Linked DNA regions of Cereibacter sphaeroides 2.4.1. The protein of the gene in region 2 binds, or shares a complex with, the protein of the main gene of each other region. Links are inferred from orthologs where the notes say so. Each region holds a gene or a part of one and is shown on either strand. Other genes may lie near its edges.

Region 1 (4,763 bases), 2.1 Mb from region 2 along the record:
ATCGTCAGCCACGTCATCGCGACCTTCGCCAAAAAGCCGATCTTCGGCTATTTGCCGATGGTCTATGCGATGGTGGCGATCGGCGTGCTGGGCTTCGTGGTCTGGGCCCACCACATGTATACAGCCGGCCTGAGCCTCACCCAGCAGAGCTACTTTATGATGGCGACCATGGTGATCGCAGTGCCCACCGGCATCAAGATCTTCTCCTGGATCGCGACCATGTGGGGCGGCTCGATCGAGCTCAAGACGCCGATGCTCTGGGCGCTCGGGTTCCTCTTCCTCTTCACCGTGGGCGGCGTCACCGGCATCGTGCTGAGCCAGGCGAGCGTCGACCGCTATTATCACGACACCTACTATGTCGTGGCGCACTTCCATTATGTGATGAGCCTCGGCGCGGTCTTCGGCATCTTCGCAGGGATCTACTTCTGGATCGGCAAGATGTCGGGCCGGCAATATCCGGAATGGGCCGGGAAGCTGCATTTCTGGATGATGTTCGTGGGCGCGAACCTCACCTTCTTCCCGCAGCACTTCCTCGGCCGCCAGGGCATGCCGCGGCGCTACATCGACTATCCCGAGGCCTTCGCCACCTGGAACTTCGTCTCGTCGCTGGGCGCCTTCCTGTCCTTCGCCTCGTTCCTCTTCTTCCTCGGCGTGATCTTCTACACGCTGACGCGCGGGGCGCGGGTGACGGCGAACAACTACTGGAACGAACATGCCGACACGCTGGAGTGGACGCTGACCTCTCCGCCGCCGGAGCATACGTTCGAGCAGCTTCCCAAGCGGGAAGACTGGGAACGCGCGCCCGCCCACTGATGCCCGCCTTCTGATGCCCTACGAATGGGTCATTGCCCCGAAGGCCCCGGAGACATCCGGGGCCTTTCCTCGTTCGGGGGAGGAAGATCCTCTCGGCCGGCTTCATCTGTGGCCCTACCGCTCGCTGCCACGGCGCGGCTTCGCGGCCTTCATCGGCGTGACCTGCCTGCTGCTCGCCCTGCCGCTGATCGGGCTGCTGGGCTCGCCCGTGCTCTGGGCGCTGCTGCCCTTCCTCGTAGCGGTCGTGACCGGCATGTGGCTGGCGCTGAACCGCAGCTACGGCGACGGGGAGATCCTCGAGGAGCTGACGCTCTGGCCCGACAGGGTGACGCTGGATCGGCACGGGCCGCGCGGCCGGCGGCAGAGCTGGCAGGCCAATCCGCACTGGGTGCGGGTGACGCTGCACCGAAGCGGCGGGCCGGTGCCCCATTACCTCACGCTCGGCGGCGGACCGCGCGAGGTGGAGATCGGCGCCTTTCTGGGCGAGGAGGAGCGTCTGGCGCTCTGGCCCGAACTGGAACGCGCTTTCTCCCGGGCGCGCTGACGGGCGGGAGGAGCGTCGCAGCGGGGCCATCGAGGCCCCTCGCGCCGCGTTGCCACGGACCGGGAGCCGGAGGCCCGCAGCTTGAACCGGCGCGCCGCGGGAGAAGAGTCGTGCGGGAGCCGCCAGGGGCGCGAAGGGCATGACTGCGCTCGCCCGGACGGGCAGCGTCCCCCATGCTCTGCGAGCCGCCCTGCCCCGCGCATCGCCCGACCCGGGCCCCGCCCGGGCGCAGGCCGCTCAGCGCGCGACCTCAGGGGACAAGGTTCGACCGGACCTGCGGGCCCGACCCGGCCGGCAGCCGTAACCTCTCAGCCCAGCCGGTCCTTCACCATCGGACCCACGGCGGAGAAATCCATCTGGCCGGTGTAGCGCGTCTTCAGCTCGGCCATGACCTTGCCCATGTCGCGGATCGTCGTGGCCTCCACCTCGGCGATGGCGGCCGAGATCGCAGCCTCCACCTCCTCCGGATCGAGCTGGCGCGGCAGGAAGTCCTCGATCACGCCGATCTCGGCCCGTTCCTTCTCGGCGAGCTCGAGCCGGCCGCCCTCCTCGTAGGCCCGCGCGCTCTCGATGCGCTGGCGGACCATGCGGCCCAGGATGGCGGTGATCTCCTCGTCCGACACCATGCCGTCGGCGCCATCCACGCGGGCGGCGATGTCGCGGTCCTTGATGGCGGCATTGATGAGACGCAGCGTCGAGAGCCGGTCCGGCTGCTTGGCACGCATCGCCTCTTTCATAGCGTCCTGAAGCCGCTCGCGCAGAGTCATTCTCGTTCGTCTCCATGGCCATGCGAAACTCGCACCATACAGGCAAGCCTCGCCCGACACAACCACGGCACCAAAGATCAAGCCATTGATCTAAAAGGATAGTTCATTTCTGACGCAGCCTTGACCCCTGGCCGCCCAAACCTTAGTGTCCGCCAGATTTTGCCAAGGAGTCGCGCCATGGCCGCAGCCAGCCCCACCGACAAGCCCACTGCCTGCCTCGCGCTCGCCGATGGCACCATCTTCTACGGCAGGGGCTTCGGCGCCCGGGGCGAGACGGTGGCCGAGCTCGTCTTCAACACCGCCATGACCGGCTATCAGGAGATCATGACCGATCCCTCCTATGCGGGGCAGATCGTGACTTTCACCTTCCCGCATGTGGGCAATGTGGGCGTGACCCCCGAGGACGACGAGACGGCCGAGCCGGTCGCCGCCGGCATGGTGGTGAAGTGGGACCCGACCGAACCCTCGAACTGGCGCGCGACCTCGGAGCTCACCCAATGGCTCGAGGCCAAGGGCCGGATCGGCGTGGGCGGCATCGACACGCGGCGCCTCACCCGGGCGATCCGCCAGCAGGGCGCGCCGCATGTGGCGCTGGCCCACGATCCCGAAGGCCGCTTCGACATCGGAGCGCTGGTGGCCAAGGCCCGCGGCTGGCGCGGGCTCGTCGGTCTCGACCTCGCCAAGGACGTGACCTGCGCCCAGAGCTACCGCTGGGACGAGATGCGGTGGGCCTGGCCCGAGGGCTACCGGTCGCGCAGCGAGCCGGGGCTGAAGGTCGTGGCCATCGACTACGGCGCCAAGCGCAACATCCTGCGCTGCCTCGCCTCGGCGGGCTGCGACGTGACCGTGCTCCCCGCGACCGCCACGGCCGAGGACGTGCTGGCGCTGAACCCGGACGGGGTGTTCCTCTCGAACGGCCCGGGCGATCCGGCGGCGACCGGCGCCTATGCGGTGCCGATGATCCAGGGCGTGCTCGCACGGGACATGCCGCTCTTCGGCATCTGCCTCGGCCACCAGATGCTGGCCCTCGCGCTCGGGGCGAAGACCGTCAAGATGAACCACGGCCACCACGGCGCGAACCATCCGGTGAAGGATCTCGAGACCGGCAAGGTCGAGATCACCTCGATGAACCACGGCTTCACGGTCGACAGCCAGACGCTGCCCGCCGGCGTGAAGGAAACCCATGTGAGCCTCTTCGACGGCTCGAACTGCGGGATCCGGGTCGAGGATCGGCCGGTCTTCTCGGTGCAGTATCATCCCGAGGCGAGCCCCGGCCCGCAGGACAGCTATTATCTCTTCGATCGGTTCGCCGCGGCCATGCGCGCCCGCCGCGCGGCCTGACCCGGCCCACCCGTTCGGCCCTTTCCGAGGCCCGCCGCGACAGAGTTCGCGGCGGGCCTCGCACTGTTGTGCCGGAACCAAGTGGCGATGCGGGACCTTTTTTCGGCGATGGAGGGCCATATCCGCGGCTTCCGGGGCACGGCGCCCCGTCGCGGCAGGGCCCGCAACAAGGACATGCCGATGACCGGATCTCTCCCGCGCCGCCTCCTGCCCGCCCTCGCCGCGCTCGCGCTGCTCGCCGCCTGTGCGCCCGAACCGCCGCCCACCCGCAGCGCCACGCCGATGGGCCTCTCGCCGCAGATCGCGGCCCTTTACGGCCCGGTGGCGGACGGCGAGCGGATCATCCCGGCGGTGCCGCCGCAATATCTCTCGGCCGACAAGGTCCGGCGCGAGGTGGATTATTTCACCGATCAGCCGCCGGGGACCATCGTGGTCGATCCCTATGCGCGCTACCTCTATCTGGTGCAGCCCGGCCAGCGGGCGCTGCGCTATGCCATCGCCGTCGGGCGGGAAGGCCGCGGCTTTTCGGGCGAGGCAGTGATCCCGATCAAGCGGGAATGGCCGCGCTGGATTCCCACCAAGAGCATGATTGCGGAAGATCCCGAGCAGTACGGGCCGTGGAAGGACGGGATGGACGGCGGGCTCTCGAACCCGCTCGGGGCCCGCGCGCTCTATCTGCACAGGGACGGCAAGGACACCTATTACCGGATCCACGGCACCAACGATGTCTCCTCGATCGGCAAGGCCACCTCGGCGGGCTGCATCCGGCTCTGGAACCAGGATATCCTCGATCTCTATGCGCGGGTGTCGCTGGGCACGCAGGTGGTGGTGCTGACGGAGGCCGAGTCGGGCAAGGGCACGGTGCCCGCGGGGCGGGCACTGCCGCCGCGCGTTGCGGGCTTGAACAGCGTGGCACCTCCGGGCGAGACGGCCGCCACGATGTTCTTCACCGAGAGCTTCTGATCCTCGGAAGGCCCCTTCCGGCGCCGCAGCCGCGGCGCCGGTGACGTCCGCCGGAGATCGCGCGCCATCGTCATCGTGGTTTACGATCTCTTAATCTCGCGGGAGGATGGTTCCGTGTCCAGCGAAAGGGCACGGCCTTGCCAGCACTCCCCGATTCCCTGCCCCAGATCCGGCCGGGCCGCGCGCCTGCAGCGCCGCGCCCCCTGCCCTCGCCCGCGGAGGCCGCGGAGCCGATGGGCGTGATGCTGCTGCGCGAAGGGCATCTCGCGCCGCACCGGATCATGGCGGCCCTCAGTCACGGCGGGCGGCCGTCCGCACCCCTCGCCGATCTGCTG
Region 2 (6,114 bases):
GCCCACATCGAGCCGCAGCTCCCCGCCCGGAAACAGGCGCAGCGTGCGGATCGCCACATTGAAGGCCGCGCGCCCGTCCGGCGCCATCCAGCCCATCGCCCCGCAATAGAGACCGCGGGGAAAAGGTTCCAGCTCGGCGATGATCTCCATCGCCCGGATCTTGGGCGCCCCCGTCACCGAACCGCAGGGAAAGAGCGCGGGCAGAAGCCCCGACAGGCCCGGCCGTCCGATCAGTCGCCCCGTCACCCGGCTCACCATCTGATGGACGGTGGCATAGCTTTCGATCGCGAACAGCTCGGGCACCCGGACGGAACCCAGCTCGGCGATCCGGCCGATGTCGTTGCGCAGGAGATCGACGATCATCAGGTTTTCGGCGCGGCCCTTCTCGCTCGATCCGAGGATCTCCGCGAGCTCCGCGTCGCGCGCGGGATCGGGGTCGCGGGGCGCGGTGCCCTTCATCGGCCGGGTCGAGATCCGCCCCTCGGCGTCGCAGTCGAAAAACAGTTCCGGCGAGGCCGAGATCGCCACCGGCCCGCCCAGATCGCAGAAGGCGCCCTGCCCCACCGGCTGGCGCGCCCGCAGCGCCCCGTAAAGGCCGAGCGCACTGCCCGCCTCGAGTCGGCCGTCGAGCGGGAAGGTGAGGTTCACCTGATAGCAGTCGCCCGCCGCGATATAGGCCATGAGCCGGCCGAAGGCCGCATCATAGTCGGCGCGAGCGATCCGCGGGCGGAAGGGCGCGAGCCGCACCTCTCCCGCCTCGGCCGCAGCCTGCGCCAGCAGATCGCCCGCGGGCAGCGGCGCGCGGAAGGCGCCGAAAGCCAGAAGCGGCTCCGAGCGCTGCGGCGGCATGAGGCGCGCGAGCCGCGGCTCGAACACCAGCCCCGCCTCGTAGGCCACCGTTCCCGCGATCCAGAACCCTTCGGCCCGCAGCGCATCGAGGCGCGCAAGCGCGGGCGCCAGCGCCGCGGGCTCCTCCACGATCACCGTCTCGACGGGCTCCCGGAACAGGGCCGGGCCGGACCGGGGTCCGTTCTCGCACAGGAACACGCTCTTCTCCCTTCTCGTCGGGAGCATCTAGCACGGCAGGCCGGCCCGCGGACAGCCCGGCTGCGACGTGACGCAAGAGGGTTGCGCCGCGCGGCGGCAAGTCTATAACCGCGCCAATTTGCGCAGAGCGTAGAATCCGGACAATCCTGCAGCCCGACCGGCGCGGGACCATAGATGTGGGGCCACAAATGCCGAAGAGAACCGATATCAGCTCGATCATGATCATCGGGGCGGGTCCCATCATCATCGGCCAGGCCTGCGAGTTCGACTATTCCGGCGCCCAGGCCTGCAAGGCGCTGCGCGAAGAGGGCTACCGGGTCATCCTCGTGAACTCGAACCCGGCCACGATCATGACCGATCCGGGTCTCGCGGATGCCACCTACATCGAGCCGATCACCCCCGAGGTCGTGGCCAAGATCATCGAGAAGGAGCGCCCCGATGCGCTCCTGCCCACGATGGGCGGGCAGACCGGCCTCAACACCGCGCTCGCGCTGGCCGACATGGGTGTCCTCGAGAAGTTCGGCGTCCAGCTCATCGGCGCGAACCGCGAGGCCATCGAGATGGCCGAGGACCGCAAGCTGTTCCGCGAGGCGATGGACCGGATCGGGCTCGAGAACCCCAAGGCCACCATCATCGCCGCGCCGAAGCTCGAAAACGGGCGCTACGACATCAATGCGGGCGTGGCCGAGGCGATGGCCGCCATCGAATATGTGGGCCTGCCCGCGATCATCCGCCCCGCCTTCACGCTGGGCGGCACCGGCGGCGGCGTGGCCTACAACCGCGACGATTACGAGGCCATCTGCCGCTCGGGGCTCGATGCCTCGCCGGTGGCGCAGATCCTCGTCGATGAAAGCCTGCTCGGCTGGAAGGAATATGAGATGGAGGTGGTCCGCGACCGCGCGGACAATGCCATCATCGTCTGTTCCATCGAGAACGTGGACCCGATGGGCGTCCATACCGGCGACTCGATCACCGTGGCGCCGGCGCTGACGCTGACCGACAAGGAATATCAGATCATGCGCAACGGCAGCATCGCCGTGCTGCGCGAGATCGGCGTCGAGACCGGCGGGTCGAACGTGCAATGGGCGATCAACCCCGCGGACGGCCGCATGGTCGTGATCGAGATGAACCCGCGCGTCTCGCGCTCGTCCGCGCTGGCCTCCAAGGCCACGGGCTTCCCTATCGCGAAGATCGCGGCGAAGCTGGCCGTGGGCTATACGCTCGACGAGCTCGACAACGACATCACCAAGGTCACGCCCGCCTCGTTCGAGCCGTCCATCGACTATGTCGTGACCAAGATCCCGCGCTTCGCCTTCGAGAAGTTCCCGGGGAGCAAGCCGGAGCTCACCACCGCGATGAAATCGGTGGGCGAGGTCATGGCCATCGGCCGCACCTTCCACGAATCGATGCAGAAGGCGCTGGCCTCGCTCGAGACCGGCCTGTCGGGCTTCGACGAGATCGAGATCCCCGGCGCCCCCGACAAGGCCGCGGTCATCAAGGCCATCTCGGCCCAGACCCCGGACCGGCTGCGGCTGATCGCGCAGGCGATGCGGCACGGGCTGACCGAGGACGAGATCCAGGCCGCGACGGCCTTCGATCCGTGGTTCCTCGCCCGCATCCGCGAGATCGTCGAGGCCGAGGCCGAGATCCGCGCCAAGGGCCTGCCCGTGACCGAGGCCGCGCTGCGCAGGCTGAAGATGATGGGCTTCACCGACGCGCGTCTGGCCAAACTCACCGGCCGCGACGAGGGTCAGGTGCGCCGCGCGCGCCGGAACCTCGGGGTGAAGGCGGTCTTCAAGCGCATCGACACCTGCGCGGCCGAGTTCGAGGCCCAGACCCCCTACATGTATTCCACCTACGAGGCCCCCGCGATGGGCGACGTGGAATGCGAGGCCCGGCCCTCGGGCGCGAAGAAGGTGGTGATCCTCGGCGGCGGCCCGAACCGGATCGGTCAGGGCATCGAGTTCGACTATTGCTGCTGCCATGCCTGCTTCGCGCTGACCGCGGCGGGCTATGAAACCATCATGATCAACTGCAACCCCGAGACCGTGTCGACCGACTACGACACCTCGGACCGGCTCTATTTCGAGCCGCTGACGCTCGAACATGTGCTGGAAATCCTGCGCGTCGAGCAGGACAACGGCACCCTTCACGGCGTGATCGTGCAGTTCGGCGGCCAGACGCCGCTGAAGCTCGCGCAGGCGCTGGCGGCCGAGGGGATCCCGATCCTCGGCACCACGCCCGACGCCATCGACCTCGCCGAGGACCGCGAGCGGTTCCAGCAGCTCCTGCACAAGCTGGACCTGAAGCAGCCGCACAACGGCATGGCGCGGAGCCGCGACGAGGCCTTCCGCATCGCGGGCGAGATCGGCTATCCGCTGGTGATCCGGCCCTCCTATGTGCTCGGCGGCCGCGCGATGGAGATCGTGCGCGACGACGCCCAGCTCGAACGCTACATCCGCGAGGCGGTGCAGGTCTCGGGCACCTCGCCCGTGCTGCTCGACAGCTATCTCTCGGGCGCCATCGAGGTGGATGTGGATGCGCTCTGCGACGGCGAGAACGTGCATGTCGCGGGGATCATGGAACATATCGAGGAGGCGGGGGTCCATTCGGGCGACTCCGCCTGCTGCCTGCCGCCCCATTCGCTCTCGGCCGAGACCATCGCCGAACTGAAGCGCCAGACGGTCGAGATGGCCCGCGCGCTGCATGTGGTGGGCCTGATGAACGTGCAGTTCGCGATCAAGGACGGGGTGATCTTCGTGCTCGAGGTGAACCCGCGCGCCTCGCGGACGGTGCCCTTCGTGGCCAAGGCCACCGACAGCGCCATTGCGTCCATCGCGGCGCGGCTGATGGCGGGCGAGCCGCTCTCGGCCTTCCCGGTGCGCGCGCCCTATCCGGCGGGCGTGGGTCCCGACACCGACCTGCCGCTGGCCGATCCGCTGACGCTCGCCGATCCGATCACGCCCTGGTTCTCGGTCAAGGAATCGGTGCTGCCCTTCGCCCGCTTCCCCGGCGTGGACCCGCTCCTCGGCCCCGAGATGCGCTCGACGGGCGAGGTGATGGGCTGGGACCGCAGCTTCGCGCTGGCCTTCCTCAAGGCGCAGATGGGGGCAGGCACGCATCTGCCCGAGAGCGGGCGCGTGTTCCTGTCCGTCAAGGATGCCGACAAGACCGCGGCGCTGGCCAAGGCCGCGGCCGGGCTCACCGCGATGGGCTTCGAGATCGTGGCGACGAAGGGCACCGCCGCGTGGCTCACCGGGCAGGGCATCGCCTCGACCTCGGTCAACAAGGTCTACGAGGGACGGCCGAACATCGTCGACCGGCTGAAGAACGGCGACATCACGCTGGTGATGAACACGACCGAGGGCGCGCAGGCGATCTCGGACAGCCGCGACATCCGCCGCGTGGCGCTGATGGACAAGATCCCCTACTTCACCACCGCCGCCGCCTCCATCGCCGCCGTCGAGGCGATGCAGGCCCGTGGCGAGGGCTACGGGGTGCGCACCCTCCAGGGCTGACGCGCCCGCGCCCCGGCCGCCATCGCCCGGCCGGGGCGCGCACCCTCCTCTCCCGCCCCGGCACCCCCTCTGCAGCGCGCCGACCCTTCGGTGAACCAGCGACCGGGCAGGCGACGACGCGGACCGGCTTGGTCGGAACGCCGGTGCCGACACGACCCTCGGCGGCAAGGACCAGAGCCGGGCCGGTGCGGACGTCATGACCGACCTGAGCGGCAACGACCGGATGTCCTTTCCGGCGGTCAGGGCAACGACAGAAGGATCGGAGGCGAGACGCCGACCGGTGCCGCCTCACGGCAGGTTCGGGCGCAGGCCGCCTCCGGAAGCGCTCCGGACGGGCGGCCGCCCGCGCCCGCCCTGCCGCGGGATCGGCCTCGCCGCGGGGGAAAGCGCGGCCCGGGCCAGCTATCGCTTGACTTGTGCCCCCAAATCCCCCATCTCCGCCGGGACGCCGACGATCCGCTGCCGCGTGAGCAGCCGCCCGCATGGGCCAGGATCCGGCCGACAGGTTCCCACCGTCACGCAGGGGCACCGCGACGCATCCGTGTCGCCCCGCCTCCCGCCTCCCCCCTCGCCGGGGAGACATTCCCATTCCGCGGGCCCATGCCCGCACACCGAAAGAGACCCATGGCTGATTTCAGCACCCTCGGGCTGTCCGAGCGACTCATGCAGGGCCTGGCCAAGGCCCAGTTCACCCAACCGACGCCGATCCAGGTCGAGGCGATCCCCTACGTCATGCAGGGCCGCGACCTGATGGGCCTCGCCCAGACCGGCACCGGCAAGACGCTGGCCTTCGGGCTGCCGCTCCTGCACCGGCTGCTCGGCGTGGGCCATCCGCCGCCGCCGCGCACCATCCGCGCCCTGATCCTCGCCCCCACGCGCGAGCTCGTGACCCAGATCGCGACCAACCTCGAGCTCTTCACTAAGGGCACGCCGGTCAAGGTCGTCACCATCACCGGCGGCGCCTCGATCAACCGCCAGACCGAGCGGCTCGCCCGCGGCGCCGACATCATGGTGGCCACCCCCGGCCGCCTGATCGACCTGCTCGACCGCAATGCGGTGGTGCTCGACCACACCGGCTATCTGGTGCTGGACGAGGCCGACCAGATGCTCGACATGGGCTTCATCCACAGCCTGCGGAAGATCGCCCGCTTCCTGCCGCTGAAGCGGCAGACGCTGCTCTTCTCGGCCACGATGCCGAAGCTGATCGAGGAGCTGGCCCACACCTACCTGCGCGAGCCGGTGAAGGTGCAGGTGGCCCCGCCCGGCAAGCCGGTCGAGAAGATTGCGCAGGGGGTGCATTTCACCCCGCAGGGCGACAAGGCGAAGCTGCTCGAGAGCTATCTCCAGAAGCATCCGGGCGAGCAGGCGCTGGTCTTCGGCCGCACCAAGCACGGGTCGGAAAAGCTGATGAAGCTGCTGGTCAGCTGGGGCTTCAAGGCGGGCTCGATCCACGGCAACAAGAGCCAGAACCAGCGCGACCGCACGCTGACCGAGTTCCGCGACGGCTCGCTCGACGTACTGGTGGCCACCGACGTGGCCGCCCGCGGCA

What was found. Proteins that work in one complex are often made in the same cells at the same time.
Region 1: the proteins of carB (region 2) and carA are in contact, whole or in part, in a solved structure (PDB 1KEE), measured with the Escherichia coli proteins. The link is inferred for Cereibacter sphaeroides 2.4.1 from one-to-one orthologs.

Annotation. Positions count from the first base shown.
Region 1 is NC_007493.2:471,352-476,114, reverse strand. Bases 1,396-4,383 are described here. They hold carA (glutamine-hydrolyzing carbamoyl-phosphate synthase small subunit), read left to right. Parts: upstream 1,396-2,301; coding sequence 2,302-3,465; downstream 3,466-4,383. Other genes in these bases: RSP_RS02330 (L,D-transpeptidase), read left to right, coding at 3,646-4,383; RSP_RS02340 (GatB/YqeY domain-containing protein), read right to left, coding at 1,666-2,124. Also shown: ctaD (cytochrome c oxidase subunit I), read left to right, coding at 1-813; RSP_RS02345 (DUF2244 domain-containing protein), read left to right, coding at 827-1,357; more of RSP_RS02330, read left to right, coding at 4,384-4,428; RSP_RS02325 (glycosyltransferase), read left to right, coding at 4,566-4,763. UniProt on the Escherichia coli protein: Small subunit of the glutamine-dependent carbamoyl phosphate synthetase (CPSase).
Region 2 is NC_007493.2:2,559,177-2,565,290, forward strand. The notes cover bases 884-4,765. They hold carB (carbamoyl-phosphate synthase large subunit), read left to right. Parts: upstream 884-1,235; coding sequence 1,236-4,565; downstream 4,566-4,765. Other genes in these bases: RSP_RS12430 (aminodeoxychorismate synthase component I), read right to left, coding at 884-1,047. Also shown: more of RSP_RS12430, read right to left, coding at 1-883; RSP_RS12440 (DEAD/DEAH box helicase), read left to right, coding at 5,166-6,114. UniProt on the Escherichia coli protein: Large subunit of the glutamine-dependent carbamoyl phosphate synthetase (CPSase).